Regions from separate parts of the Paraburkholderia sp. BR13439 genome, predicted to be linked through region 1. Evidence: riboswitches for the same ligand, from Rfam matches in the RefSeq annotation. Region 1 holds a riboswitch; the other holds the start of a gene.
The links. A riboswitch is a leader RNA that binds a small molecule or an ion and turns the genes downstream of it on or off. The one in region 1 is predicted to bind cobalamin.
Positions count from the first base shown of each region.

Region 2: it holds a riboswitch for cobalamin, as region 1 does, so the genes downstream of both, AB3X96_RS14165 (TonB-dependent receptor) here and cobA (uroporphyrinogen-III C-methyltransferase) in region 1, are expected to answer to the same signal.

Region 1 is NZ_JBFPKN010000012.1:6,667-21,547, forward strand. It holds gene cobN (cobaltochelatase subunit CobN) at 1-324, opposite strand, end outside; gene cobW (cobalamin biosynthesis protein CobW) at 338-1,429, opposite strand; cobalamin riboswitch at 1,632-1,910, opposite strand; cobalamin riboswitch at 1,991-2,259, shown strand; partial or broken gene cobA (uroporphyrinogen-III C-methyltransferase) at 2,503-3,228, shown strand; gene AB3X96_RS22945 (cobalamin biosynthesis protein) at 3,292-3,726, shown strand; gene cobO (cob(I)yrinic acid a,c-diamide adenosyltransferase) at 3,723-4,325, shown strand; gene AB3X96_RS22955 (cobyrinate a,c-diamide synthase) at 4,329-5,681, shown strand; gene bluB (5,6-dimethylbenzimidazole synthase) at 5,665-6,324, shown strand; gene AB3X96_RS22965 (DUF4136 domain-containing protein) at 6,363-6,977, opposite strand; gene AB3X96_RS22970 (CHASE2 domain-containing protein) at 7,020-9,506, opposite strand; gene AB3X96_RS22975 (FecR domain-containing protein) at 9,573-11,024, opposite strand; gene AB3X96_RS22980 (response regulator transcription factor) at 11,021-11,761, opposite strand; gene AB3X96_RS22985 (SNF2-related protein) at 12,799-14,881, opposite strand, start outside.
Region 2 is NZ_JBFPKN010000006.1:108,742-123,622, forward strand. It holds gene AB3X96_RS14105 (leucyl aminopeptidase) at 120-1,631, shown strand; gene AB3X96_RS14110 (DNA polymerase III subunit chi) at 1,684-2,100, shown strand; gene AB3X96_RS14115 (DUF2486 family protein) at 2,186-2,992, shown strand; gene AB3X96_RS14120 (c-type cytochrome) at 3,017-3,355, opposite strand; gene ilvD (dihydroxy-acid dehydratase) at 3,503-5,176, opposite strand; gene AB3X96_RS14130 (LysR family transcriptional regulator) at 5,335-6,321, shown strand; gene lgt (prolipoprotein diacylglyceryl transferase) at 6,380-7,285, shown strand; gene AB3X96_RS14140 (SIMPL domain-containing protein) at 7,388-8,110, opposite strand; gene AB3X96_RS14145 (EVE domain-containing protein) at 8,368-8,826, opposite strand; RNA gene ssrS (6S RNA) at 8,966-9,147, opposite strand; gene AB3X96_RS14155 (cell division protein ZapA) at 9,226-9,540, opposite strand; gene AB3X96_RS14160 (ATPase) at 9,537-9,896, opposite strand; cobalamin riboswitch at 10,117-10,381, shown strand; gene AB3X96_RS14165 (TonB-dependent receptor) at 10,473-12,404, shown strand; gene AB3X96_RS14170 (FecCD family ABC transporter permease) at 12,495-13,508, shown strand; gene AB3X96_RS14175 (ABC transporter ATP-binding protein) at 13,505-14,359, shown strand; gene cobT (nicotinate-nucleotide--dimethylbenzimidazole phosphoribosyltransferase) at 14,395-14,881, shown strand, end outside.

The sequences.
Region 1 (14,881 bases):
TTTGCGCTGCGCGAGCGCGACGACCTGCTCGATGCCGTACGGCCAATACGCTTCGCCGCCGAGATGATCGACGACGACCACGCGCGCATGCTGCAACACGTCGTCGAGATAGAAATCGACCGAGGCCGGCTGACGCAGATACGTGACGTTCGCGAGCCGCAGGCTCGGGAAGCCCTCATCGAGACGCGGCACCACGCTCGCGAGCAGCGACAGCGTGGTATCGGCGGAACTGAGCACGACGATATCGGCGGGCTGCTGATCGATGCGGATCACGCCCTGCGTATCGTCGACGAAACCGCCCGGCGTCGTGCGCAGCAAATGCATGCTTGTGCGCCCGTTATGCCGTCGCGTTCGACGTCGCGCCGAGCGCCGCGTCGAACGCCTGTTGCAGCGCGGGTTGATCGAGGTCTTCGCCGATGAGGACGAAGCGGCTCAGGGCGTCGTCGCCGTTTTCGCCCGCCTGCCAGCGCCGGTCGAAGTAGCTGTCGAAGCGCCGGCCCACGCCCTGGATCACGAGGCGCATCGCCGCGCCCGGCAGTGCCGCGAAGCCTTTGACACGGTAAATCGTGTGGTTTTCGACCAGCGTCTGCAACGCGGCGAGCGCCGCGTCGCGCGACGGCACCGATGCCTGCACGACGACCGAATCGAATTCGTCGTGGTGATGATCGGGGTCGTCGGCGGAACCGTGGTGGTCGTGACGCAGATGGATCGTCTGTTCCGACGCCGCTTCGAGCCCCAGCAGCGTATGCAGGTCGAGCTGCCCCCGCTGCGCGCGCACGATCTTCACCTGCGGCGGAATCTCCGCGCGGATCGCGGCCTCCACTTCGTGCTGCCGCGCGTCGTCGATCAGATCGGTCTTGTTCAGAATCACCAGATCGGCAGCCGACAACTGGTCTTCGAACAGCTCGTGCAGCGGCGACTCGTGATCGAGATTCGGATCGGCCTTGCGCTGCGCATCGACGGCGACGGGGTTATCGGCGAACTGCCCGCTTGCGGCGGCCGGGCCATCCACCACCGTCACCACCGCGTCGACCGTGAAGCCGTTGCGGATCTGCGGCCAGTTGAACGCCTGCACGAGCGGCTTCGGCAACGCGAGCCCCGAGGTTTCGATCAGCACGTGATCGAGTTCGTCGCGCCGCTCCGCGAGCTTTTCCATCACCGGGAAAAACTCTTCCTGCACGGTGCAGCACAGACAACCGTTCGCGAGTTCATACAATTGCCCTTCGGTCTCGACGCCGTTTTCATCGCAACCGATGCCGCAGCCCTTGAGGATTTCGCCGTCGATGCCGAGTTCGCCGAACTCGTTGACGATCACCGCGATGCGCTTGCCGCCCGCATGCTGAAGAATGTGCCGCAGCAACGTAGTTTTGCCACTGCCGAGAAAGCCGGTGACGATCGTGACGGGAATCTTGCGCAATTGAGTTTGCATCGTGAGGTCCATCCCTTTGCGTTGCATCGGTCTGCCGCAAGTTCCGCGCATCGGTCGGCATCGGCTGGCGAATGGAGCGAATGAAGCACGCGCAACAGTACCAGCGATCACCAGAAACGGGGACGAACGACGGCATTGCCGCGACAACGGAAATACAGAAAGCGGAACTGAGGTCATGAACGCGCCGCCGCATCCCCGCGGCGGTCGTTCTGCTTCTTCGGGCCGGTATCCGGGCTGGCGAAAGCGCCGCTTCCCCTTCCCGGACGAGTGGTTTCTCGTCCAGTGGTGATATGTCGACGCGACCTTGCGCGAGGACATCGAAGCCGGCACCGCGGCGCCCGGCTATCAAGCCGGAACCGCTTTTCGCTTACCGTTGCGGGGACAGCACAGGTTAGCCGCTCTAGCGCAGATGGCTCCCTGTTTCCCGTTTAACTGCATGCGCACGAACGCGCACGCGAGCACCCAAAGTGCGTGCGAGTGTAGGCCCCCGGGCATGCGCAGTCAAGGAACGCAGGGCGTCGGAAAGCGCCGCCGAGGCTTATCTGGCAAGGCGTCATGTGCTATCGTATGCGCGCGTTTGGTGCCCGCACATGCGCTCGCATGTGCAGTTAAACGGGAAACAGGCAGCGCGTCGCGCGTTCAACCTGTGCTGTCCCCGCAACGGTAAGCGACCTGCGGCGCGCGATTCGATTCGCCTTCGATTCCGCTGTGCCGCGCATGCGTTTTTTGATGCCACTGTCCCCGCGAATCCGCAGATTCGCAACCGGCACGGGAAGGCGAAGCGCGTGAGGCCGCCAGCCCGGATACCGGCCAGACGTGGAGGCGGCGCCGCATGCATCCGTGCATCAGGTTGCGCCGCCGGCCGCCGGAATCCGCGGGGAACGGATGTGAAGGCGTAGAAACGTGGCATCGCGCGTGTCGTGGCGTTCTCACTGAAGAATCCGCCGCGAACCGCACGAGTGGCCGCGCCCCGATTCGCTGTACCGCATGACATCCATATTCACCGCCGCGTGCACCGTCGCGCGCCGCTTCTCTCCCCCAATCTCCGCATGGCAGGCGCCATGCACGCCGCGATGACGCGCGCCTGGCTGATCGGCGCCGGTCCCGGCGACGTCGAACTGATGACGCTGAAGGCCACCCGTGCGCTCGCGCAGGCCGATGTCGTGCTGGTCGACGATCTGGTCAATCCCGACGTACTGCAGTTCGCACCCGCCAACGCGCAAGTCGTGTACGTCGGCAAACGCGGCGGCCATCCGTCGACTCCGCAAGCGGACATCGTCGCGCAAATGCTCGGGCATCTGCGCGCGGGACGCAGCGTGGCGCGGCTCAAAGGCGGCGATCCGTTCGTGTTCGGCCGCGGCGGCGAAGAATTGCAGGCGCTGCAGGCGGCCGGTATCGAAGTCGACGTGATCAACGGCATCACGGCCGGCATCGCCGCGCCCGCGACGCTCGGCATCGCGGTCACGCATCGCGATTACGCGCAGGGCGTCGTGTTCGTCACCGGCCACGGCGCCGACGGTGGCGAGCCGGACTGGGCCGCACTCGCCGCGACGCGCATGACGCTCGTGATCTATATGGGCATGCGGCGGCTCGGCGAAATCGTCGGCGCGTTGCTCGCGGCCGGCATGTCCGCCGATACGCCCTGCGCGGCGATCGAATCGGCGACGCGGCCGGAGCAGCGTCACGTGCTCGCGCCGCTGCGCGAATTTGCCGAGGCGGTCGTGCGCGCGGGGCTCGGCTCGCCGGCGATCGTCGTGATCGGCGGCGTGGCCTCGTTCGCGCTTGCGCGTGATGCGGCCAAACGCGACGGCCGAGTCGCTCACGAACAAGCTGCGAGCGCGATTAAAACGCTGAGCGTCGGCATAGGTTGCCGCTTGCACAGCGATGCGGCTGACATCGAAGCCGCCGTGCGCGCAGCACTCGGTTCGAATGCCTTCGAGCAGATCCACACCATTGCGACGATCGACGCAAAAGCCAACGAAGCAGGTCTGCTCGAATTCTGTTCGCGCCATCAACTACCGCTGCGACTGTTCAGCCGCGAGCAGATCGCCGCCGCACCGGTCGCGTCGCCGTCGGCGGCCGCGCGCGCGCATCTTGGTGTCGACGGTGTGTGCGAACCGTGTGCGCTACTGGCGGCAGCAGCGTCGGTCTGCGCGACAATCACGCAAAACGCACGTCTGGTCGTACGCAAGACCACGCACGCCGGCATTACCGTCGCGATTGCGGCGGCGAGCGACAGCGCACCCGGCGACGTAGCGCCCTTCCATCCCGCCCCTCAAGATCAGGACCTCCGATGAAAACCGACCCCGAATCGCATCAACGCATGACCGAGCGGCGCCGCGAAGGCCACGAAAAGAAGCAGGCCAGCGCGACCGTCGAAAAAGGCCTGCTGATCGTCAACACCGGCACCGGCAAGGGCAAGAGCACGGCCGCGTTCGGCATGGCCGTGCGGGTGCTCGGCCACGGCATGCGGCTGGGTGTCGTGCAGTTCATCAAGGGCGCGCTGCATACGTCGGAGCGCGATTTCCTCGGCGCGATCGCGCAATGCGATTTCGTCACGATGGGCGACGGCTATACGTGGAACACGCAGAACCGCGAAGCCGACATGGCGACCGCGCGCAAGGGCTGGAACGAAGCGCGGCGGATGATCGAAAGCGGCGACTACCAGATGGTGATCCTCGACGAGCTGAACACCGTGCTGAAGTACGAGTACCTGCCGCTCGACGAAGTGCTCGCGGTGATCAACGCGCGCGCGCCGATGCTGCACGTCGTCGTGACCGGGCGCCATGCGCCCGACGCGCTGATCGAAGCCGCCGACCTCGTCACCGAAATGCGCGCGATCAAGCATCCGTATCGCGAGCAGGGTGTGAAGGCGCAGCGCGGCGTGGAGTTCTGAGCGATGTCCGTGCCCCCCAACGGGACTTGCTTCGCGGCGCCCCCCAAGGGGACTCGCTCCGCAGCGTGCCCCGCGCTGTTCATCAGCGCGCCCGCCTCGGGACAAGGCAAGACCACGATCACCGCGGGTCTCGCGCGCTATCACCGGCGGCTCGGACGCCGAGTGCGCGTGTTCAAGACCGGGCCGGATTTTCTCGACCCGATGATCCTCGCGCGCGCGAGCGGCGCGCCGGTGCTGTCGCTCGATCTATGGATGGTCGGCGAAAGCGCGTGCCGCAACCTGCTCGCGCAGGCGGCACAAGAAGCCGATCTGATCCTGATCGAAGGCGTGATGGGCCTGTTCGACGGCACGCCGAGCAGCGCCGATCTGGCGACCACGTTCGGCGTGCCGGTGCTTGCGGTGATTTCCGCGCAGGCAATGGCGCAGACCTTCGGCGCGCTCGCGTTCGGTCTTGCGCGCTTCAGACCGCAACTGCCGTTTCATGGCGTGCTCGCGAATCGCGTCGGTTCGGCCCGGCACGCGCAGATGCTGCAGGAAGCGCTGCCGCCCGAACTGCGCCGGTGCGGCCACATCGCCGCGAGCGACGAGATCACGCTGCCCGACCGGCACCTCGGCCTGCATCAGGCCGATGAGATCGACGATCTCGAAGCGCGCCTCGAACACGCGGCGGATACGCTCGCGTCGACCGCGCTCGCCGAACTGCCGCCGCCGGTCGATTTCGGCACACCGTCGCCCGAGGTGCTGCCGCGTCTGCTCGAAGGCACGCACATCGCGATCGCGCGCGACGCCGCGTTCTCGTTCATCTACCCCGCCAACGTCGCGCTGCTCGAAGCCCTCGGCGCACGGCTCAGCTATTTCTCGCCGCTCGCCGACGAAACGTTGCCCGCCGACGCGCATGCGCTCTATCTGCCGGGCGGCTATCCCGAACTGCATATGGCGACGCTCGCGGGCAACATGAGCAGCGCGGCATCGATCCGCGCACACGTCGTGGCGGACAAACCGGTGGTCGCCGAATGCGGCGGCATGCTCTACCTGCTCGACACCCTGACCGACGCGCAAGGCACGAGCACGCGGATGCTCGGCCTGCTGCCCGGTCACGCGACGATGCAAACGCGCTTCACGTCGCTCGGCATGCAGCAGATCGACGGCATCCACGGCACGCTGACCGGCCACACGTTCCACTACTCGAAGCTCGCGACACCGCTCGAGCCGCAGCGCTTCGCCACCCGCGCGCGCAGCGACACCCCCGGCGAAGCGGTGTTCCGCGTGGGCCCGATTGTGGCAACCTATATGCACGCTTACTGGCCCTCCAACCCGGCTTTCACGGCCGCCCTCTTTCATGGCGAAGCCTTTTGACGACTCCGAGCGCGATGCGGTCTATCGCGCGATTTACGAACGCCGCGACATGCGCCACTTCGTGCCCGATCCGGTCGATCCGGCGGTGCTAAGGCGTCTGCTCGACGCGGCGCATCACGCGCCGAGCGTCGGCTACATGCAGCCGTGGCGCATCGTGCGCATCACCGATGCGGCGCTGCGCACGGGCTTGCGCGACATCGTCGAGCGCGAACGGCTCGCTACCGCCGACGCGCTCGGCAAGCGCCGCGACGAATTCATGAAGCTGAAGGTCGAAGGCATGCGCGACTGCGCGGAGCTGCTGGTGATCGCGTTGATGGACGGGCGCGAGCGGCACGTGTTCGGCCGTCGCACGCTGCCGGAGATGGACCTCGCTTCGGTCGCGTGCGCGATCCAGAACATGTGGCTCGCCGCGCGCGCGGAAGGACTCGGGCTTGGGTGGGTGTCGCTGTTCGATGTCGACGCGGTGCACCGGCTGCTGGCGATGCCGGAAGGCGCGCGGCCGGTCGCGATTCTGTGTCTCGGCCACGTCGATGCGTTCTACAGCGAGCCGATGCTCGAAACGGAGCGCTGGGCGAGCCGTCTGCCGCTAGCCGATTGTGTGTTCGAAAACCGCTGGCCACGCGGCGAACCGGTGCAGGAATAACCGACACGCACGGCTCCGGCGACTCGAAGCTGCGTCGTTTAGCGCTGCAGCGGCTCCATCGACTCGACGTTCGGCGCACCGCTCGCCTTGTCGATACTGAGCTTCACGCGCCAGTCGGCCGGCGCGTCGTACGGCAGCTTCGCAAGCGCGGTTTTCACGAGCAGCGGCAGCGCATGCAGCGGGTCCGCGTCGCGATCGCTATACACCGCGCTGACCTTGTACCGCTCGGTGCCGCTCGCATAGTCGAAAAAGCGCAGCGTCAGCGCGTGCTGATACTTGCTCCCGAAAAGCAGCGCGCCTGGACCGTCGCTGCCCGCGCCGCAATCGGCGGGCGCGCAATCCCCACCGCCAATGCCGATCGACGCCGGCCGCGTGCTATACGCGATCGACAGCAGATAATGCGCGGGCTTGCCCGCCGTATCGAGGAAGCCGTGTTTCGCCAACTCGTCGCGCAGCAGCTTTTCGACTTGCGGATGGTCGGCGCTGTCGTCCTGTGACTGCGTGCGCGCGAGCGAATAGGTCTGCTCGCCTTGCAGCGCAACGGCGGGGTCGGCGCAGTTAGCGCAGACGGTGTGCACGTCGGCGCCGAGGCCCGCGCAAGCGGTGAGGCTCGCCGCGGCCAGCGCGGCACAGAGGTGAGCGATCTTCGCCATTTTCTGCCTTCTCTCTATTCCATCGAATCCATCACGAGCGCATCAGGCGCGCGGTGCGCTCGTTTCATCGAGCGGCGCGTCGTCGAGCGCGGGCAGCCAGATCGTAAAGGCCGTCCCCTCGCCGGGCGCGCTGACGACTTCGACGCTGCCCCCGTGGCGCGTAACGACGGTTTTGATGAACGCCATGCCGAGTCCCGCGCCGCCCACTTCCGGCCGCTGCGCCTCGTGAAAACGGCGAAAGCGCTCGAATAGCCCCGCCTGCTGCTCCTTCGGGATGCCATAGCCCTGGTCGCGAATCGTGCACGCCACGCGTGCCGCCCCACTGCCCTCGCGCCTCGCCGCCGGCTGGCTCGCGAAGCTGCACACGATGCGCGTGTCGGGCGGACTGTACTTGACCGCGTTGTTCAGAATATTGACGAGCGCGCGTGTCATCAGTGAGCGGTCGGCGCAAATCCAGGGATCGTCGTTGCTGTCGTCGCCGGTTTCGGTATGCAGCGTGATGCGCTTCGCGTGCGCCTGCGGCCAGACCTCGTCGCTCGCATCGATGACGAGTTCGGTCAGGCTCAGCGGCTCGAGCACATAGGCCTGCGATTCGGCGCGCGCCAGTTGCACGAAGTCGTCGGCGAGCGTGAGCGCGCGTTGCGCGTAGCGTTCGATGCGCTCGAGCACGCCGCGCGCGAGCGCCGGCTCGGTCCGCGCCCGCTCGATCTCGACCAGCGCAATGATCGACGCTTGCGGCGAGCGCATGTCGTGCGACAGCAGCCGCAGCGCGTCCTCGCGCTGACGCTCGGCCGCATGCAGCGCCGATACGTCGACCAGACCGGCGATCCAGCCGGTCGTCTCGCCCTGCGCGTTGGTGCAGGTCGCATAGCGCAGCAGATGGTCGCGCTCGTTCGTGTCGCGCACCTCGACACCCTGCGCCATCAGCGCCGCGAACTCGACGCGTGTCGGATCGAGCGGCGCCGGCCAGTGCGCGTGTGCGTGCACGTTGCGCTGGTTGTCCGAGGCCGCGCCGGTATCGATCGTCTTCACGAGCGTGAGCCCGCCGAGCACGTTATGCATCGGCTGGCCCTCGGGCATCGGCGCGCCGAGCCGCGCGAAATGCGCTTTCGCCGCGTGATTCGCGATCAGCACGACGCCACCCACATCGCTGACGAGAATCGGCTCCGGCATGCTGTCGAGGCTGTCCCACACGAAGCGCTTCATGTCCTGCACCCGTTGCGCGGCCTCAGCCATCAGCGCCATGTGCTGCGCGAGCACGTCGCCGCCGAACTCGCGGCGGCGCCTCGGCGTTTCGGGCAGCAGATGCGGCTCGTCGGCGAGACGTTGCAGCTCGCCGCGTAGATACGCCATCGTCATTTCGAGGCGTCGCCAGTTCCAGATCGGGTAGACGATCGCGACGCCGAGGATCGCCGGCACCGGCGACATCCACAGCCTGCCGCCGTACAGCAGCAGCGCGCTGCCGGCCACGGCGAGCAGCACCAGCGCGCCGGTCAGCATCAGCGAGCGGCGCGGCGACAGCACGAGGAAGCCGCCGAGCAACGCGGCGAGCGGCGCGAGTGCCGCCGCGAACACGATCCACAGCGTGACCGGCTGGATCTCGCGGCCGGTCAGCAGCGTGTCGAGCACGCTCGCGTGGATGTAGACGCCTGGCAGCGGACCCAGCTCGCCCGACACAGGCGTCGCGAAGCGGTCGTACAGACCCGACGCCGTCACGCCGATGACGACGATGCGCCCGCGCAACTGATCGGCCGGCACCTTGCCGGCGAGCACGTCGGCGAAACTGAAGCTCGCGTAGTTCGCGGCATTCGGGCCGAACGGTATCAGGAAGCGGTCTTCGCGGCCGTCGTCGCTGCCGCGCGCCGGCTCGTTCGAGCGACGCGGCGGCAGCCCGTTGCGCAGATGCAGCTTGCCGTGTTCGACCGCGTCGGCGACGAGCACCGTCAGTTGCGGCCAGCGCGAGTGCTCGTCGCCCTGGAAGCGCGCGACGCTGCGCACGATGCCGTCGCTGTCCACTTCGAAATTGATGTGACCGAGCCCGGCGGATGCCTGCGCGAGCGGCGTGATGGGTTCATCGACGGTGCGCTCGCCGCTCGCATCGGGCGGCGTCAGCAGCACGGGCAGATAGGTCGGGCTCAGCGCGATGGCGTGGGCGAGCCGGGCGTCGTCGACGTTGGGCTCGGTGAACAGCACGTCGTAGATCACCGCGGCAGGTTTGGCCGCGGCCAGCCGATCGAGCAGCCGCGCATGCACGCTGCGTGGCCACGGCCAGCGGCCGAGCGCGTCGATGGTCGCATTGTCGATCTCGACGACGACGATGTCCGACAGCAGCGGCTGCTCGCGCAGCTTCAGAAACTGGTCGTACACCAGCAGATCGATGCCGGCGCCGACGCGCCCGAACGAAGTCAGCAGGATCACCGCGAGGCCGAGGCAGCCAACGCTGAGCCACTCGATCAGAAAGCGCCGGCCGGCCCGCCGTCCGAGACGGGCGCGCGGATCGAGGCTCAGTCGCGTAGAAGTGGCGGGCAAGGGACGATGTAGTCGGGAACCAGAGGACGGACCGGCCAGCAGGCCGGCTCCGAGAATCTACCAGCGTCAGCGCGCCAGCGTAAAGGAGCGGACCGGGCTGCTCTTTTCGTAGAAGCGACCGTTGTCGAACTGCTCGGCGACGATCGTCCAGTAGTAGACGCCTGGCGGCAGATCGCTGATCACGAGCTCGCCGCCCGCGAGATCGGTGCGATCGATCACGGGATGGCTTAGATCAGCCGTCTTCGCGAGCACGAAGCGAAAACGCGTCGGCACGTTGCTGCGGCTGACGAACCAGCGGAACTCGTAGTCGTGGCTGCCCGCGCGCTGCGCGGCCGAAGCGTCCAGCCCGAGTTGGCGGCGCTCGAACGCATACACGCTCGGCAGGCCGTCGAGGCCGTTGCTATCGGTCGACGCAACACGCACGAAGTACGTGCCGTCGGGCAGATCGCCGAAGTCGGCGTGCGGCACGCTCACGCGTAGATCGCGCACCAGGTCGAGCTGATCGGCATCGTGCGAAATCTGCAGCCGATAGCCGAGCGCGTGCTCGGCCCGGTTGACGTCGAACGCGACGGTTTTGCCGTCCTGCACGCGCGCCGGCCGCGCGAGCGAAGGTGCCGGCAACAGTTGGAGCGGACTGCCGACCGCTTCGCCCGAGTGCGTGACGTTGCCGAAGCTTGCCTTGACCAGTTGGTCGGACGCCTGCAGCGGCCTGCCCGGCGCCGGCGCGGCGCTCTGGCCGTGCTGCGTGGCCGGATCGACGCCGACCGCGCCATCGAGCACGGCCACCGCGGTGGTCTGCGTGTCGCCGTTGTAATCGACGCGGAAGCGCGTACCGCGCACCCCGGCGACCACCGAAGGCGACCGGATCTGGAAGCGATCGTCGCGTCGCGTCGCACGCGTGACCTGGCTTTCGACCTCGCCCGAACGCAACTGGAAGATGCGATCTGCCGCGCCGGTCAGCGTGACGTGCCGCAGCCTCTCAATATTGAGTTCGCCGTTTTGCGCGACCGTCACATACGACCCGTCGGGCAGTTCGAGCGTCGCGAACCCGTTCGCGCCGGTGCGCAAGTGATCGCCTTCGGCAAGCGTTTCACCGCTCTTCAACGGCAGATAAGGGCTCGCGTCGAACGCGTGCTCGACCGGACCGCTGGTCGCGACCACGCGCGCCGTGTCCCGATCCTGGCGCAGCCTTTGGAACGGCAAACGCAGCACGATGCCGGCCGGCATGCGGCGCGGCGCGGGCACGTGATTGAGCCTGCTCAACAGCGCCCAGTCGGACGGGTCGGCCATGTAGCGGCCGGCGATGTCGTACAGCGTGTCGCCTTCGTGCGTGGTGTACGAAGCGTAGACCGGCAACGCCTTCGCACCGGCCTTGCCGCGCGCGGGCTGCGCGTGCGCGAGCGCGCTCCAACCGGTCGCGCCCGTTGCGATCAGACAGGCCGCGGCAAGCCACGCGGCGGCGCGGCGGCCGGAGATAGCGCCGCTGCCCGACGCCGCCACACCCACGCAGACCGTCACGCCTTCCCCGCTTCTTCAGTGGGTTCGTCGTCGGCGGTAGGTGGTGTTGCGGCTTCGATCCGCTCGAGGCGGTAGCCATAGCCGTAGATGGGTGTGAGCCGATAACCCTGCTCCGGGCGCAGACCGAGCTTGCTGCGCAACATCGACACGTGGGTGTCCATCGTGCGCGACGGGATGTCGGTGGCCTGCTTCCAGATCACGTCGAGAATGTGTGCGCGCGACAGCGGCCGGCTCATATGCTGAAACAGCAGCAGCGCGAGTTCGAACTCTTTCTGCGTGACGGAGACCGGCGTGCCGCGCACGACGACGTGCTTGGCGCTCAGGTCGAACTCGAAGTCACCGAACACTTCCCTGGTCGCCGGCGGCTTCAGGTAATAGGCACGCCGCAGCAGCGAGCCGACCCTGGCGAGCAGCACCGCGCCCGACACGGGCTTGACGAGATAGTCGTCGGCACCGATATTCAGAATCGAAGTGATGTCGGATTCGCGGCCGCGGCTCGTCATGAACAGCACCGGCAGACGCTCGGACAGGCTCTCGCGCACCCACCGAAGCACCTCTTCACCGGACATGTCCGGAACGTTCCAGTCGAGCACGAGCAGGTCGAACGTCTGGCGACGCAACTGGCGCACGAGTTCGCGCCCTGCGCCATACGCATGACAGACGTGTCCAGCGGCGGATAGCGTTTGACACACAAGGTCGGCCTGAGCCGAATCATCATCGAGGACAGCAATTCTCATAACACCCCACAACGTAACAGCACCTTTCGCGGCTGACGGCCGGCGCACCGGCTGACGACCGGGATGACGACATAGCGCCGCCGATCCGGCTTTCCATTAAATTCCGGCTGCTACTTTCTGACTAATGGTCCCTCGCCGTACCCCGCCATGACGCTGGTTTCACGAAGCTGAAATCAGCGCATAAATGTCATTTCCATAGCGATTTATGCAGGGCAGATCATGATAGTCGAAAACCCTCTTTCATCCCGCTTACCTGGTACCGGCAATCCGTGGCGAAAAACCCTAATTGAAAAACGATTGCCGTATTTCTTAGGTTCCTCCAGTCTGCCAGCAGTGCGAGGCACCCGGACGGACGTCACAATGCGGACCGCAGATCCTTGCTGGAGCGGCTTTTCGGCGATGCCGCTTATCCGCTTTAAGATTCCTTTCAGATACTCTTATTTAACAATTGCTTGTTCAGTATAAGAATAATCTCAGAATAAATCGTTTAAACATTGTTAGATTTCGTCTCGGGGCGATCTGTCATTTGATGCAATCGTCATGCACGAGCGCGGGACCGCAGGCCCGTTTTTGTTCGATGCGTTCGACCTGCTTTAAATTGCTGACCAATGCGATGACGCAATGCGTCAAAGGCAGTCAGCGGGTGATGCCGGGCGCAAAGTGTGGCGGCCAAAAAAATGCGGCGTTGCTCCTGTCGAAGCAACGCCGCCCAAACACTACACACGCTCGCCGGGGTCTAACCGCGCGAGTAGTCTCACGTTAGCCCCGCGCGAAGCCGTCCTCAAGATGAAAGAACTTCCTTTGTAACCGCTGCCAGCGTAGTTGTTACGCATCGTCCAGAAGTGCGCGGCGCGCAAGTCTTACACAGCGCGAGTTCGAAATTGGTATGAGTTGAAGCCGACCGCGGCGGCCATTTACATACACAGACGTTTTGTTACAGTCCGGCCCCCTTTGATGTTGCTGCAGTGCATCAGATTCCCAGACCTGGGATGCTGCGCATTGCCTCTGCATTGCCTCGTTCGATCGTCAGTTCGCGCTCACCGCGCGCCCTCGATTTCCGGTATCGGTGCGAACAGCGCGTCGAGATCGTCGTCCGAGAACTTCGCGGCGCCTGCCGCGTCTTCCGCGAGAATGCTGTCGGCGAGCCCGGCCTTGTGTTCCTGCAGCTCGACGATCTTTTCCTCGATGCTGCCGGCCGCGATCAGCTTGTAGACAAATACCGGCTTGTCCTGTCCCAGCCGATGCGCGCGGTCGGTCGCCTGGTTCTCGGCGGCCGGGTTCCACCATGGGTCGTAGTGGATCACCGTGTCGGCGGCGGTCAGGTTCAGCCCCACGCCGCCCGCCTTCAGGCTGATCAGGAACAGCGGCACCTCGCCCTGCTGGAACCGCTCGACCGGCGTCACCCGATCAGCCGTGTCGCCCGTCAGCATCACGTACGGGATCGCGGCCTCGTCGAGCGCCTCGGCGATCAGCGCGAGCATGCCGGTGAACTGCGAGAACAGCAGCACGCGACGACCTTCCTCGATCAGCTCGGGCAGCATCGACAGCAGCAGATCGAGCTTGGCCGAGCGCATCGCCCGCTCGCCGCCGCTCGCGGCCGCGCCGTCCGTGATGCCACTCGGGGTGCGCACGAGCCGCGGATCGCAGCACACCTGGCGCAGCTTGAGCAACGCATCTAGCACGATGATGTGACTGCGCGCGAGCCCCTGCGCGCTGACCGCCGCGCGCACCTTCTGCTGCATCGCCGTGCGCACGGTTTCGTACAGGTCGCGTTGCGCGCCTTCGAGATCGACCGGGCACACGATCGTCGTCTTCGGCGGCAGTTCCTTCGCGACCTCGTCCTTGCGCCGGCGCAGCGTGAACGGCCGGATGCGGCGCGCGAGCAACGCGCGGCGCACGTCGTCGCCGTTCTTCTCGATCGGGTTGCGCCAGCGTCGCGTGAAGTCCTTCTGGCTGCCGAGAAAGCCCGGCAGCAGAAAATCGAACTGCGACCACAGCTCACCGAGATGATTCTCGAGCGGCGTGCCCGTCAGACACAGCCGATGCCGCGCCCGCAAGCCGCGAATCGCCTGCGCGGCCTTGGTGCTCGCGTTCTTCACGTACTGCGCTTCGTCGAGAATCAGCAGATGATAGTCGTGCTCGCCGAGCACCTTCTGATCGCGCCACAGCAGCGCATAAGTGGTCAGGATCAGCTCGTGTTCGCCGATCTGCTCGAAGCGTTCCTTCCTGTGCGGCCCGTTCAGGGCCAGCACCTTCAACTCCGGTGCAAAGCGGCGCGCTTCCTCGCGCCAGTTGTGCACCAGCGTGGTCGGCACGACGATCAGCGCGGGCTGCGTGAGCCGCCCCGCCTCCTTCTCCGCGAGAATGTGCGCGAGCGTCTGCACGGTTTTGCCGAGCCCCATATCGTCGGCGAGCACGCCGGCCAGATCCTGTTCGCGCAGGAACTGCATCCAGTTCAGGCCCTGGTGCTGATACGCGCGCAGCTCGGCCTTCAGACCGCGCGGCACCGCCACTTCGCGCAAGCCCGGTCCGGCTTGCAGACGGCGCGCGAGCTCGCGAATCGAAGCGTCGCCGCTGAACTGCCAGCGACCGGTGTCGTGCAGCGCATCGAGGCGGCCGGCATCGACCGCGGGCACGCGCAGCGGCGCGCCTTCGGCAAGCGCGCCGCCGAGCGAATCGAACAGATCGACCAGTACCCGCACCACTGGCTTCAGTCGATCGGCGCGCAACCGCAGACGCTTGTTCTCCTCCGTCTTCAGCTCGATCGGCTCGTCGTCGCGGATGCTCTCCAGCGCGCCAGACAGCCAGCGCCGGTCGCGCCGGAACAGATCGGCCAGCAGCGGCTCGAGCCGCACGTTGCGCTCGCCGACGCGGATGCCCATCTCCAGATCGAACCAGCCGTCGCCGGCTTGCTGCGCGGTGCCGTCGATCGAGTCGATCTCGATCACGTTGTAGCGGAACTCGGGCGCCATCGTCACGCGCCAGCCCTTCGCGACCAGATCCGGCACCGCGTCGTTGACGAACTCGGACCACGCGTCGGCATCGGGCAGACCGAGCATGGTGTCGGGCAACAGACGCGCCGCCTGCATATTGCGCGTCGGCACCTTCTGCAGACCGGTC
Region 2 (14,881 bases), on a different contig from region 1:
GCGCTCACGGCGACGCGGGGGTTCGTTCCCGTCACGCCTCCGGTGCAGCCGCCGCGGGAAAAATAGCGGATAATTGCGGCTTTCATCCTAAGCCCAGATTTTATCCGAGGACAAGCGCGATGGACTTTAGCATAAAAGCCTGTGATTGGACCAAAGGCTCGACGAACGGTTTCCTGACCGGGAAATCCGATTGCATCGTGATCGGTGTGTTCGAGTCGCAAACGCTGTCGGGCGCCGCGCTGGAGATCGACGCGGCCACCAAGGGCCTGCTCACGCGCATCATCAAGGCGGGCGATATGGACGGCAAGGCGGGTACCACGCTGTTCCTGCACGAAGTGTCGGGTATCGGCGCGTCGCGCGTGCTGCTCGTCGGCCTCGGCAAACAGGATGCTTTCAGTCAGAAAGCCTACGGCGAGGCGGTCCGCGCTGCCTGGCGCGCGCTGCTCGGCACGAAGATCGTGCAGGTGACGTTCACGCTGGCGCAACTGCCGGTGCTCGAACGCACGGCCGACTGGTGCGTGCGCGCCGCGATCCTCGCGCTGCGCGAGGTGACCTACCGCTTCACGCAGATGAAGAGCAAGGCGGACAGCACGCCGCGCGCATTAAAGCGCGTCGTGATCAGCGTCAACACGGGCGACGAGAAGGCCGCCAAGCTCGCCGCCAAGCAGGGCGCCGCGCTTGCGAACGGCATGGACCTGACGCGCGACCTCGGCAATCTGCCGAGCAACGTCTGCACGCCGACCTATATTGCGAACACCGCGAAGAAGCTCGCGAAAGACTGGAAGCTGAAGGTCGAGGTGCTCGGCGAGAAGCAGTGTGAAGCGCTGAAGATGGGCTCGTTCCTGTCGGTCACCGCGGGCGCGGTCGAGCCGGCGCAGTTCATCGTGCTGCAGTACCAGGGCGCCGCCGCGAAGGCCGCGCCGGTCGTGCTGGTCGGCAAGGGCGTCACGTTCGACACGGGCGGCATTTCGCTGAAGCCGGGCGAGGGCATGGACGAGATGAAGTACGACATGTGCGGCGCGGGCTCGGTGCTGGGCACGCTGCGCGCGGTCGCCGAAATGGGTTTGAAGATCAACGTGGTCGGCATCATTCCGGCCGTCGAGAACATGCCGTCGGGCACGGCGACCAAGCCGGGCGACATCGTCACCAGCATGAAGGGCATCACGATCGAGGTGCTGAACACCGACGCCGAGGGCCGCCTGATTCTGTGCGACGCGCTCACCTACGCGGAGCGCTTCAAGCCGGCCGCGGTGATCGACATCGCGACGCTGACGGGCGCCTGCATCATCGCGCTCGGCCATCACAACAGCGGCCTGTTCTCGAAAGACGATGCGCTCGCGGGCGAACTGCTCGACGCGTCGCGCGAAGCGGCCGACCCGGCCTGGCGCCTGCCGCTCGACGACGAGTACCAGGATCAGCTGAAGTCGAATTTCGCCGACGTCGCGAACATCGGCGGGCGTCCGGCCGGCAGCGTGACGGCCGCTTGCTTCCTGTCGCGCTTCACGGATTCGTACCCGTGGGCGCATCTCGACATCGCCGGCACCGCGTGGAAGAGCGGCGCGGCGAAGGGTGCGACGGGTCGTCCGGTGCCGCTGCTCGCGCAGTTCCTGATCGACCGCGCCGGCCAATGACGCAGTGCGGTAAGCGCGCGCACGGCGCACGGCAAGCGGGGCGGAGCGGCCGATGACGAGAATCGACTTTCACTCGAACGTCGGCGATTCGCTGCTGTACGCGTGCCGCCTCGTGCGCAAGGCGTATCTGGCGGGCCAGCCGCTCGTCGTGCTGGCCGAGCCCCCGCGTCTGCGCGCGTTCGACGAAATGCTGTGGACCTTCTCACCGCTCGACTTCGTGCCGCACTGCATGGCGGGCACGCCGCTTGCCGCCGATACACCCGTCGTGCTGGCCACGAATCTCGACGACGTGCCGCATCATCAGGTGCTGCTGAATCTTGGCGCAACGGTGCCGGCGCAATTCGCGCGCTTCGAAAGATTGCTCGAAGTGGTCGGTAACGCACATGAGGAACTCGCTGCGGGCCGCGAGCGCTATCGCTTCTATCGCGATCGCGGCTATGCTTTGAACAACTACAAGCAGGGCGGCTAGTTCGTTCCGCTCTCGCGTCATGGCCGCGAGGAGCGCGGCATGCGGACCGCCTGCCCTGGCTTCGACTCAAACACGGAGAGCGCACGTGTCCGATCCCAACGACAATTCGATTCCGATCCTGAACGAGGTCATCGTGCCGGGCCGCGCGCGCGAAACGCGCGAGGCGTCGGCCGATGGCGCCGCGCCCGCGCCCCAGGGCGCCAAGCCCGCAACCCCGGCCGCCGCGCAACCGGCGGCGCGCGAGCCGGGATTGCGCACCGAGCCCGCGTTCGCGCCGCCGGCCGCGCATCCGGCCGCGCATCCGGCCGCGCATCCGGCCGAACCGACGCTGGCGCCCCAGCCCGTGCTCGCGCCGCAGCCCGTGCCCACACCCGAGCAACTGAGTTCGCCCGAGCCGGTTCTCGCGCCGGAGCCGGCGCAGACCGAACTTCATCAGCCGCAGGTGGCCGATCACACGCACGCGAGAAAGCAGGCCCGGCCGCATCACGGCATTCATGCGCGACATGGGCATGAGGAGCTGCATGAAGGCCTGCATGAGGACGTGGCCGAGGTGTCGCCCGGTGTGTTCGATCGTACCGAGCCCTTCATACCGCTCGAAGCCGGCGCGACCGTGCCGCCGGATTTCGACCATGAGGGCGCGCACGAAGCCGCTCCCGCTCGGCTCCCACTCGACGCCGACGCGCTCGCCGAACGTTTGCACGGACGCTTTCAGCGTTTTCTGACGGGCGAGGGGCGCGGCATCATCGAGGCGCGCTGCCGCGACGCAGTGCAGCAGCACACGAGCCTGCTCGTCAGTCAGATCACTCGCGAAGTCGCACAGACGCTCGAAGCCGAGATGACCGATTGGGTACGTGAAGCGGTGGAAGAAGAAATCGCGCGGGGCTCGCGTTGACGCCGCGGCGACACGAGAGGTCCGTTATTTGAGCGTCAGCACCCAGGCCGCCAGCGTGGCCGCCTGATCGGGCGTCAGTTGCGTGTTCGCGGGCATCGGCATGGTTCCCCATACGCCGGTGCTGCCATCGAGGATCTTGTGCTTCAGATAGGCCGTGGCGTCGTCGCGACCCGCATACCGGATAGCGACGTCGTGCAGCGCCGGCCCCATGAACGGGCGGTTGACCGAGTGGCAACTCATGCAGTTCTTCTGCTGGGCGAGCGCGAGGCCGGCTGCTTCGGCACGGGCTGCGGGACTCGTGGCGCTCAATGCGGCGGCGAGCGCAACAGAAGCTGCTACGGCTGCGTACGACATCGATTTCATTATGGTCTCCGCCAGTGCAGATGCCCGGCTCGTGGTGCACGCATTATAAGAGCAAAGGGGCGCACGGATTTTCGTGCGCCCTTGGCGTTTTTGCGTAGCGTGGCGGCGGGTTCGTCCAGCGGAGCGGGGCGCGCCGCCCCGTAGCAATTAACCCGTCACCGCCCCCCGATTCGCCGGCAGCGCGAGCGCGAAATACTTCGCCATGACGCCGCGTGTATAACGCGGTTTCGGCGCCTGCCATGCGGCGCGGCGGCGCTGCAGCTCGGCATCGTCGATGTTCAGTTGCAGCAGCAGCCGGTGCGCGTCGATCGTGATCGAATCGCCTTCCTGCACGAGCGCGATCGTGCCGCCGACGAACGCCTCCGGCGCGACGTGCCCGACCACCATGCCCCACGTGCCGCCCGAGAAGCGGCCGTCGGTGATGAGTCCAACCGATTCGCCGAGCCCCTTGCCGATGATCGCCGAGGTCGGCGCAAGCATTTCCGGCATGCCGGGGCCGCCCTTCGGGCCCAGATAGCGCAGCACGACGACATCGCCAGCGACGATCCTGTCGGCGAGGATCGCTTCGAGCGCGCTCTGCTCGTCGTCGAATACGCGCGCCGGACCCGTGATGACCGGGTTTTTCAGTCCGGTGATCTTGGCGACCGCGCCGTCTTCGGCGAGATTGCCCTTCAGGATCGCGAGATGGCCTTCGGCGTACAGCGCGTGGTCGATGGGGAAGATCACCTGCTGATCGCTGCGCGGTTTGCTGGGTACGTCCTTCAGCTCCTCGGCGAGCGTTTTGCCGGTGATCGTCATGCAATCGCCGTGCAGAAGCCCGGCGTCGAGCAGGATCTTCAGCACCTGCGGTATGCCGCCCGCCTTGTGCAGATCGGTGGCGACATACTGGCCCGACGGTTTCAGGTTGCAGATCACCGGCACTTTCTTGCGCATGCGCTCGAAGTCCTCGATCGTCCATTCGACCTCGGCCGCGTGCGCGATCGCCAGATAGTGCAGCACCGCGTTGGTCGAGCCGCCGGTCGCCATGATCAGGGCAACCGCGTTTTCGATCGACTGCTTCGTGATGATGTCGCGCGGCTTCAGATCCTTTTTCACCGCTTCGACGAGCACGCGCGCCGATTCGGCGGCCGAATCGACCTTCTCCTGGTCGGGATTCGCCATCGTCGACGAATACAGTAGCGACATGCCGAGCGCCTCGAACGACGAGCTCATCGTATTGGCCGTGTACATGCCGCCGCACGAACCGGTCGACGGACACGCGTTCTTCTCGATGCCCTCGAAATCCTCCTGCGACATGCGGCCCGCCGTGAATTCGCCGACCGCCTCGAACGACGACACGATCGTCAGATCGGTGCCTTTCCAGTTGCCCGGCCGGATCGTGCCGCCATACACGTAGATGCCCGGCACGTTCATGCGCGCGAGGCCGATCATGCCGCCCGGCATGTTCTTGTCGCAGCCGCCGATCACGACCACGCCGTCCATCCATTGGCCCTGCACGCAGGTCTCGATGCAGTCGGCGATCACCTCGCGCGACACCAGCGAGTACTTCATGCCCTCGGTGCCCATCGACATGCCGTCCGAGATCGTCGGCGTGCCGAAGGTCTGCGGATTCGCGTCGGCGCGCTTGATCGCGGTCACGGCCGCGTCAGCGAGACGCTGCAGGCCGGCGTTGCATGGCGTGATCGTCGAGTGGCCGTTGGCGACGCCGATCATCGGTTTGTCGAAATCCTCCTTCTGGTACCCGAGCGCGTAGTACATCGAGCGATTCGGGGAACGCGCGATGCCTTGCGTGATGTTCTTCGAACGACGGTTGTAGGCCATGGGGAGCTCCATGTCTGGCTGTTCTGATTAGTGCGCACGCGGCGCCCGCGAGCGCATCCGTTCAGTGTAGTTCCGCCAGACCGCGCGAACAGGCGGTTTTGTGTGGCCGGCGTCGCATGTATTATTCGCGGCTCTTCAGGTCGTAAAATATATTAATCATGCTGCCGACGATTCCTGATCTGCGCCAGTTGCGCTATTTCGTCACCGTCGCCGAGGAAAAGCACTTCGGGCGCGCGGCCGCGCGTTTGTCGATGACGCAGCCGCCGCTGTCGCAGGCGATCCGCGCGCTCGAAGAGACGCTCGGCGTCGAGCTGTTCGCGCGCACCAAGCGCTCGGTGGAGCTGACCGCGGTCGGCGCCGATCTGCTGCCGGAGGTGCAGCGGCTGCTCGCGGCGGCGGAAGGTTTAAGGCCGCTTGCGCAGAGCCTCGCGCGCGGCGAGGCGGGCGTGCTGTCGCTCGCGTTCGTATCGACCGCGGATTACGGCCTGCTGCCGCTGCTGCTGCGCGATTTCGGCGCGCGGCATCCGCGCGTGCGGCTGGAGCTGACCGAGGCGACCAGCGACGTGCAGGTCGAGGAACTGGTGGCCGGGCGTATCGACGCGGGTCTGGTGATCGCGCCGCTGCCGTCGCGGCATGCATCGCAGCTGTCGTGGCTGCCGATCGCGCGCGAGCCGCTCGTGATCGCGATGTCGACGGAGATGGCGCGAGGCTTGCAAGGCAGCGTGAACAAAAACGGCAAGGGCAAGCCAAATGAAGACCCCGCCGCCGAATGGCTCGACACGCCCGTCAGCTTGCGCGATCTCGGCGACGCGCCGCTCGTGATCTTCCCGAGACGTCTCGCGCCAGGCTTTTATGACATCATTATGGATTGCTACGGCGTCGCGGGCCTCGCGCCGCGGATCGGCCAGGAGGCGATCCAGATGCAGACCATCGTGAGTCTCGTGTCGGCCGGCATGGGCGTCGCACTGGTGCCGCAATCGTTGCGTAACCTGCGGCGCACGGGCGTCGTGTACCGGCCGTTGTCCGAGTCGGTGCCCGCGATCGAAACGGGGCTCGTCTGGCGTACCGACGAGGTCAGCCCGGTGCTGGCGGGCTTCATCGACATCGTGCGCGCGCATGCGGCGAGCGTGGCGTCGCGTGTCTAGATCCCGCTTCTGATCCCTGTAAAACTGCTTTCGAACCTGAACTGCCCATAACTACACGATGCTCATTCACCCGAATTTCGACCCTGTCGCCATCCATCTGGGGCCGCTCGCCGTGCGCTGGTATGGCTTGATGTACCTCGTCGCGTTCGTCGCGGCGATCGTGGTCGCCCGGCTGCGGCTGCGGCTGCCGTACGTCGCCGCGCAAGGCTGGACCGCAAAGGACATCGACGACATGCTGTTCTTCGGCGTGCTGGGCACGATCCTCGGCGGCCGGCTCGGCTATGTGCTGTTCTACAAGGCCAGCTTCTATTTCGCGCATCCGCTCGACATCTTCAAGGTGTGGGAAGGCGGTATGTCGTTTCACGGCGGCTTTCTCGGCGTCACCATTGCGATGATGCTGTTCGCGTATCAGCGCAAGCGCTCGTGGCTGCAGGTCACCGACTTCGTCGCGCCGATGGTGCCCACGGGCCTCGCGGCGGGGCGGCTCGGCAACTTCATCAACGGCGAGCTGTGGGGCCGCGTGACCGATCCGGCCGCGCCGTGGGCGATGCTGTTCCCCGGCGCCGCGCCCGACGACGCCAGCTGGCTCGCCGCGCATCCGCAATTGGCCGCGCAATGGCATCTGAACGAAGTGTTTGCGCAATATCACATGCTGCCGCGGCATCCGTCGGAGCTGTACGAGATCGCGCTCGAAGGCGTGGCGCTGTTTTTCGTGCTGATTTTCTTCTCGCGCAAGCCGAAGCCGCTCGGCGCGATTTCCGCGATGTTCCTGATCGGCTACGGCCTCGCGCGCTTCACGGTCGAATTCGCGCGCGAGCCGGACGATTTCCTCGGCCTGCTCGCAATGGGGCTGTCGATGGGTCAATGGCTGTCGCTGCCAATGATCCTCGCGGGCATCGGCCTGATGGTGTGGGCGTATCGCCGTGGGCGGCGCGAGCCGGCGCAGGCGGTTGGCGCGAACTGAGCCGCGCCCGGCCAGCGTAGCGAACGCTGCATGAAAAAACGCCACGGCTTCGATGGATGCCGTGGCGTTTCTCTTTGATGCGCTGGCGTTCGCGCGTGCGCGTCACTTCATCTGCACCGACCCCGACACGTTGACCGTCACCGTCGAGGTGCCGCCTTCGAGCGGCATCGGCGCGCTCTTCGCGTCGGCGCCCATCGCGCGTGCGCTCATCATCACCGGACGCGGCATCACGCCGCTGTGATTCACGTTGACCTCGCGGATCGAATAGCCGCTAAAGCCGAACGCCTGCGACGATGCCGCGGCCTGCTCGCGAAACGATTTGATCGCCTCGCCGCTGAGCCGCTGTTCGGCGGCGCGCTGCGCTTCGGGCGACAGCGAGAAGCGCACGTTGCCCACCTGCATGAACGATGCCATCTGTCCGGCGAGCTTCGATGCCGCGGCGAAGTCGTGCGACTCGAGCACGACCTCCGTGCGGCCGCGCCACGCCGAGATGCGTCCGTCGCGGTCCGTCGACGGGAAGATCGAGAACGCACCCGAGCGCGCGGTTACGCCGGCCACGCCGCGCGCCTTCTGCAATGCCGCGTCGGCACGTTGATTCAGCGTCGACGTCAACGCCGACGGCTCGCTCGCTTCCTGCTCGTAAAACAGCGTGATTTCGATTTCGTCCTGCGGGACTTCCGCGCTCGCCTGCGCGTTCAGCGACAGCACGCCCGAGGGCTGCGGCATCATGGTTTGTGCGCGAGCGGGCGCCGGGTTCAGCGCGAGCGCCACTGGCGCGCCAAAGGCGAGCGCGAGTGCGAGGGCCCGTGCGGATTTTGTCGTCATGGCTGGAATCCTTGTTTGAACAGGTTGTGCACGTTCGACGCGTGCGCCGCGTGATGACGCGATGGTGGCGCGCGGTTTGACGGATGCGCTGGCGAATGGATCGGGATGCCGTCGAACGGTTGGTTCGACCTCGCGCTTTCGTCGAGCGATTAGGCGCGTTTTAGTGGCGCTTGGTTCCCCAATTAGTACTTCGCCGCCGCATCGGAAATGATGGCCCCGGACGCGATCACGACACGTGCCGCGTCGCGCATTTGCCCTTAAACCAGCTGTTTAGTGATGAAGCGCCATTCGGCGTCGGTCACCGGTGTGATCGACAGACGGTTGCCTTTGGCGAGCACGCGCATGTCCTGCAATTCGGCATGCTCGCGCAGCGCGGCCAGCGGAATCAGCGGGATTTTCTTCTTGAACACGACGTCGACGAGCATCCAGCGCGGCGTTTCCGGCGACGATTTCGCGTCGTAGTATGGACTCTTTTTATCGAACTGCGTCGGGTCCGGATACGCGGTCGACGAGACTTCCGCGATGCCCGCGATGCCGGGTTCCGGACAGCTCGAATGATAGAAGAGAACGCCGTCGCCGACCTGCATCACGTCGCGCATGAAGTTGCGCGCCTGATAATTGCGCACGCCGGTCCACGGCAAGGTGCGATGCGGTGCGTTGGCGAGGTCGTCGATGCTTGCTTCGTCCGGTTCGGACTTCATCAGCCAGTAGCGCATGAATCGGAGTGAGCGTGTGAGATTGAACGAGGCGCCAACAACAGGCGCACGCGGGAAAGCCCCTGAAACAGGTACACAAAAGAAAAAACGACGACCAAAGAAAAACGGCATCGAACCGAAGTCCGATGCCGTTCCAGATAAGGTCCCCGCCTTAGCCGCTAGGCCGGCATCCTGAACCGAGGGTTCAGAATTGGTCGCAGTTAGCAACACTTCGGGTACATCAGACAGAGTGACGCGCACACCCGTGCTACAAATTTCCGCAACCGTGCACATGGCATTGGTTCAAGGAATATATGACCTTGGCGAACCAGGCAGGGAAGCTAAACCGATGAAGCTACAACACAAACCGTTGAACAAGTGACCGGTTCGAAACCGGCCCGCTATTGAGTCAACTACTGCTTACTGCATGCTGTACTGCTCAATCACAGTACCTAGTTGTTCGTTCATTTGCTGCATTGTACGCCGGATTTCTTCAGCAGGAAATGCTTCTCCGTGTCGCACACTGCTTTGCAGCTTAAGCAGTTCCGATGCCAGCGACAGCGCCGCCATCACCGCGATGCGATCGGTGCCGCGCACGTTGCTGCCGCTGCGGATTTTCTTCATCTCGGCGTCGACGCGCGCGACCGCCTCGAGCAGCGCGCCTTCCGTTTCAGGCGAACAGGCGAGACGGTAGGGTACTTCGAGAATCGATACTTCGATCTGCTTGGTGGTCATGCGCTTTCTCCGTGTCGGCTCACGTCGCCTTCCGCTTCCTCGTGTTCGGGCTGGGCGGACTCGAGCAGATCGAGCTGGTTATCCGGTTCGCTGCTTGCGCGTGCGCGCGGCAATTTTTCGAGAATCGCATTCAGGCGCACCTGAGCGTCGTCGATCTTGGCGGACAGCGCGTCGCGTTCCGCTTGCAGTGCATCGCGCTCGGCACGCAATTGCGCGAGTTCTGCGTGCGTGGCTTGTACTTCGGCACGTGTTTGCGCGAGCTGCTCTTCGAGCGCGATCCGCGCTTCGTTGTGGCGCTGGCTGATCGCAATCAGCTTGCCGATGTTCTGGGAGAGTGATTCGAGTTCGGTGAGCATGTGCTGCGTCCTCTAAAGACATCGCATTTTAGCGCGGAATATTACAGGTTCCGACAATTGTCTCGTTTCGAGACGTAACAGCATCGCTTCGTGCAGGTTCGTTGCGAGTCGTGTCGTCGACCATAAGATAAAAGACCGGCAATCCATCGGACAATAACCTGCATTCGACAGAACGGATCGCGCTCCGGTTGGCCTTTCTTGACGCCCCGCGAAGCCGCTCCTACACTTCCCGCACTCTGGTGCCCGCGCGCGCTTTTCGGCGCGCGCAGTTAAACGGGAAGCAGGGCGCGCGCGGTGCCAAACCGGCTGCGCGAACCTGCGCTGCCCCCGCAACGGTAAACGACCGCATGTGATGTGCTCATGCAGGTCGGTCCTTGTCGCACGGTTGGAAGTTCAATCTGCGAGTGTGCCACTGCGCGTCACGCGTGGGAAGGCGGGATCGATGTGTCGTAGCCCGGATACCGGCCAGAAAAGAGGGACGTCCCCCCGCGAAAACGTTAAACATGGGGGACGCCTCGTGACGCGTCGGCCTGCGGGGAAGCAGGCCGCGCACGCTATCCACAGGAATGTCATCCCATGTTGTCCCCCATCGCCCACGCGACGCTGCTCGCGTTCGCGAGCCTGCCGCTCGTCGCGCATGCGCAAAGCGCCGAGCCTGTGCCTTCATCGTCCGCTGCGGATGCAAGCACCGCGAACGCCCCAAACGTTGCCGATGCGGCCAATCCCGCTTCCGCCGATGCATCGGGCAACGTGCTCTCGCCGATCGTCGTGACCGCACAACGCGGAGCGCAAGCGTTGCGCGACGCGATCCCGCAGACCACGCAGTTCGATCAGCAGGACATCGCCGACACGACTGCGACCGATCTGCCCGGCCTGCTGCGACTCGCGCCCGGCGCGCAAATCTCGCGCACGGGTGGCCCCGGTTCGACCACGAGCCTCTTTCTGCGCGGCGCGTCGTCGACGCAATCGCTGCTGCTGATCGACGGCGTGCGCGTCGATTCGGTGAGTCTCGGCTCCGCTCAGCTCGCACAGATTCCGCTCGACCAGGTCGATCACGTCGAAGTCGTGAACGGCAACGTGTCGGCGTTGTACGGCTCGGGCGCGATCGGCGGTGTCGTGCAGGTGTTCACGAAAGACGGCGGCGATCATCCGCCGCGCTTCAATTTTTCGCTCGGCTACGGCAGCTACCACACGCAGACGCAAACGGCCGGTGTGAACGGCGCGCTCGATCAGGACGGCCGCACGACCTTCAACATCTCGCTCGCTCGCACGAAGAGCGACGGCTTTTCGTCGCTCGATCCGCTCGAGGCGCCGGCCGCGAATCCGAACGCGAACGGCAATCTGAACGAGAGCATCAGCGCGTCGCTGCGCCACAAGTTCACAGACAAGTGGGATGCGGGCGTCAGCTACTTCCAGTCGAACAACAACAACAGCTACGACAATGCGTACGGCGTGCCAACCGATCTGAACAACCTCTATAGCAAGGTGCGTCAGGTGTCGGTGTTTGCGAACGGCAAGCTGACCGAGTGGTGGACCACCCACTTCACGCTCGCCGAGGGCGACGACCGCAGCGTATCGAACACCAATGGCATCTACAACGACCGCTTCGATACCGACAATCGCCAGTACACGTGGCAGAACGATTTCGCGCTCGCCGCGAACCAGAAGCTGCAATTCGGCTACGAGCATCTCGACCAGACTCTCGACTCCGACACGTTCGCCGCGCCCGACCGTCACGTCGATTCGGTCTTCGCCGGCTACAGCGCACGCTTCGGCCGCAACCAGATTCAGGCCAACGTACGCCGCGACCAGTACTCCGATTTCGGCGGAGCGAACAGTTACTATCTCGGCTACGGTTTCGACATCACGTCGCACTGGAAGGTAACCGCAAGCTATTCCGATGCGTTCCGCGCGCCGAGCTTCGACGATCTGTACTATCCGATCAGCGGCAACCCGTCGATCCAGCCCGAGCGCAGTCACTCGGTCGAAGCCGGTTTGCAGTACGCGACCGACGCGCTCGGCGTGATGCGTCTGAACGCATTCCAGACGCGCTATACGAATCTGATCGACTACGTGCAGACGATCCCCGGCATCTATCTCGCGGAGAACGTCGGCCATGCGAAGGTGCAGGGACTCGAAGGATCGTGGAGCGGTCATGTCGGCAAGACCGACGTACGCGCGACATTGACGCTGCAGAACCCGGTCGATCTCGACAGCGGTACCGACCTCGTGCGACGCGCGCGACGCTTCGGGTCGTTCGCGGCGAATCGCAGCATCGGTGGATGGCGGGTTGGCGGCGAGTGGATCGTCAGCGGCCCGCGTCCAGACAGCACCGGTAACCTCGGTGGTTATGGCATCGTGAATCTATCGGCGCGCTACAACATCACGAAGGCGTGGTACGTCAGCGCGCAAATCGACAATCTGTTCAACAAGGACTATGAGACGGCCTACTCGTATAACTCGCCGCGACGCGGTGCGTATGTCACGCTCGGCTGGCAGCAGCAGTGACGCGCGCGCCGGGTTGGCCGCATGCGTGAGGGCACGCGGAGGAGTCGCGCGTCCGGTTCGCTGTCCGCCGCGATGGCAACGCCGCGCCCGATGAACGCGAAACGCGCGGCCGCGATCTGGCTCGGACTCGCGCTCGCCGCCGTCGCGCTGCTCGGCGCGTCGCTGGTGCTCGGCAGCGTGCCGCTCGCGCCGTCGCGCGTGCTTGCGGCGCTCGTGCCAACGCACACGTTCGGCGCCACGGGCAGCGACGATCTCGCCGGCGAAATCGTGCGCACGTTGCGATTGCCGCGCGCGCTCGCGGGCTTCGCGTGCGGCGCGTTGCTCGCGCTCGCCGGCGCGCTGCTTCAGGTGCTGCTGCGCAATCCGCTGGCCGAGCCGTACGTGCTCGGCGTGTCGGGCGGCGCGGCCAGCTTCGCGCTGGTCGCGATGATCGCGGGCGGCGCATGGTGGATCGTCGATGCGAGCGCGTTCGCGGGTGCGTTCGTGTCGATCCTGCTGGTGCTCGGACTCGCGCGTCGCGAACTGTGGCGCGGCGAGCCGCAGGACACGTCGCCGCGTTTGCTGCTGACCGGCGCGGTGATCGCGGCCGGGTGGGGCGCGATGATCACGCTGCTGCTCAATCTCGCGCCCGATAGCCGTCTGCGCGGCATGCTGTTCTGGCTGACCGGCGACCTCAATGGCGGCGCGCTGCCGTGGACCGCGCTGATCGCGCTCGCGCTCGTGTTGCTCGCGATCGTGCCAGCCGCGCCGCGTCTGAACGTGCTGCTGCGCGGCGACGCAGCCGCGCAAGCGCTCGGCGTCGCGGTGATGCCGCTGCGTTTGCGCGTGTACCTGGTCGCGTCGCTGGCGGCGGCAGCGGCGGTGACGACCGCGGGCACGATCGGCTTCGTCGGTCTCGTCGCGCCGCATATGCTGCGGCTCGCGTTCGGCAACGACCAGCGCATGCTGCTGCCGGCGGCTGCACTCGGCGGCGGTGTCGCGGTGATGGGCGCGGATCTGATCGCGCGGACCGTGATTGCGCCCGCGCAATTGCCGGTCGGCGTGATCACGTCGCTGGTCGGCGTGCCGGTGTTCCTGTGGATGCTGCTCAAACGCCGCCGATGATGCAAGCCGAACCCAGCCCCACCTCTTCGATGCTGAGCACGCAGCGCCTGACACTGCGCGCCGGCGCGCGCACCTTGCTCGACGCGTTCACGCACACCTTCAATGCGGGCGAAGTCTGGTGTATCGCCGGGCCGAACGGCGCGGGCAAGACCACCTTGCTGTCGACGCTGGCGGGCCTGTTGCGTCCGGCGGCGGGCCATGTCGAACTCGATGGCGTGCGCGTGGCCGACTGGCAGCCGCTGCCGCTCGCACGGCGCCGCGCGCTGATGCCGCAAAGCGCGGCCGATGCGTTCAATGCCAGCGTGCTCGACATCGTGCTGCTGAATCGCTTCCCGCATCTGGGCGGTTGGGGCTGGGAGCGCGATGAAGATCGCGCGGCTGCACAGGCGGCGCTCGAATCGCTCGGCCTTGCGGGCTTTGCGGCGCGCGACGTGCTGTCGCTATCGGGTGGCGAGCGTCAGCGCGTCGCGCTCGCGGCAGTGCTGTGCCAGGACGCGCCGCTGTTGCTGCTCGACGAACCGTTGTCGCATCTCGACCTGCATCACCAGATCGACTGCCTCGAAGCGCTCGTTGCATGGACGCGCGAGCCGGGACGCAGCATACCGCGCAGTGTGCTGTTCTCCTGCCACGACCTGAACCTCGCGCGCCGCTTCGCGACGCACGCGTTGCTGCTCGACGGCGCGGGCGGCGCGTATGCGGGCCCGGTGCGCGACGTGCTGACGCCCGCGTTGACGAGCCGCGCGTTCGGCTATCCGCTGATTCTGATTCGCGATGGCGAGCACGAGGCGCTGATTCCCGCGCCGCGCGCGCGTCATGAATCGCCTACCGGTCATGACGAACAGTCAGGATGACTATTTATCCCCTATACCTTTTCTCGATCACAACTATGACTCGCATCCCACTCCCGGCCGGTTTACCCGAAGTCGCGCCGCTCGATCAGACGCTGCGCGCCGAGCTGCAACGGATCATCGATACGCGCACCAAACCGCCCGGCAGCCTCGGCCGGCTCGAAACGCTCGCGCGCCAGATGGGCCTGATCCAGCGCAGTACGCGTCCCAGCGTGCAGCGTCCCGCGATGATCGTGTTCGCGGGCGATCACGGTATCGCCGCCGAAGGCGTGAGCCCGTATCCGCAAGCGGTGACCGCGCAGATGGTCGCGAACTTCATCGCGGGCGGCGCGGCGATCAATGCGCTCAGCCGCGTCGCCGGTCTCGAACTCGAAGTGGTCAACGCGGGCATCGCGACGCCGCTGCCGTCCACCGACGGACTCGTCGATATTCCGGTCGGGCCCGGCACGCGCAACTTCGCGCACGAAGCCGCGATGACGCACGCCGAAACGCTCGCCGCGATGCAGGCAGGCGCCGCGCGCGTGC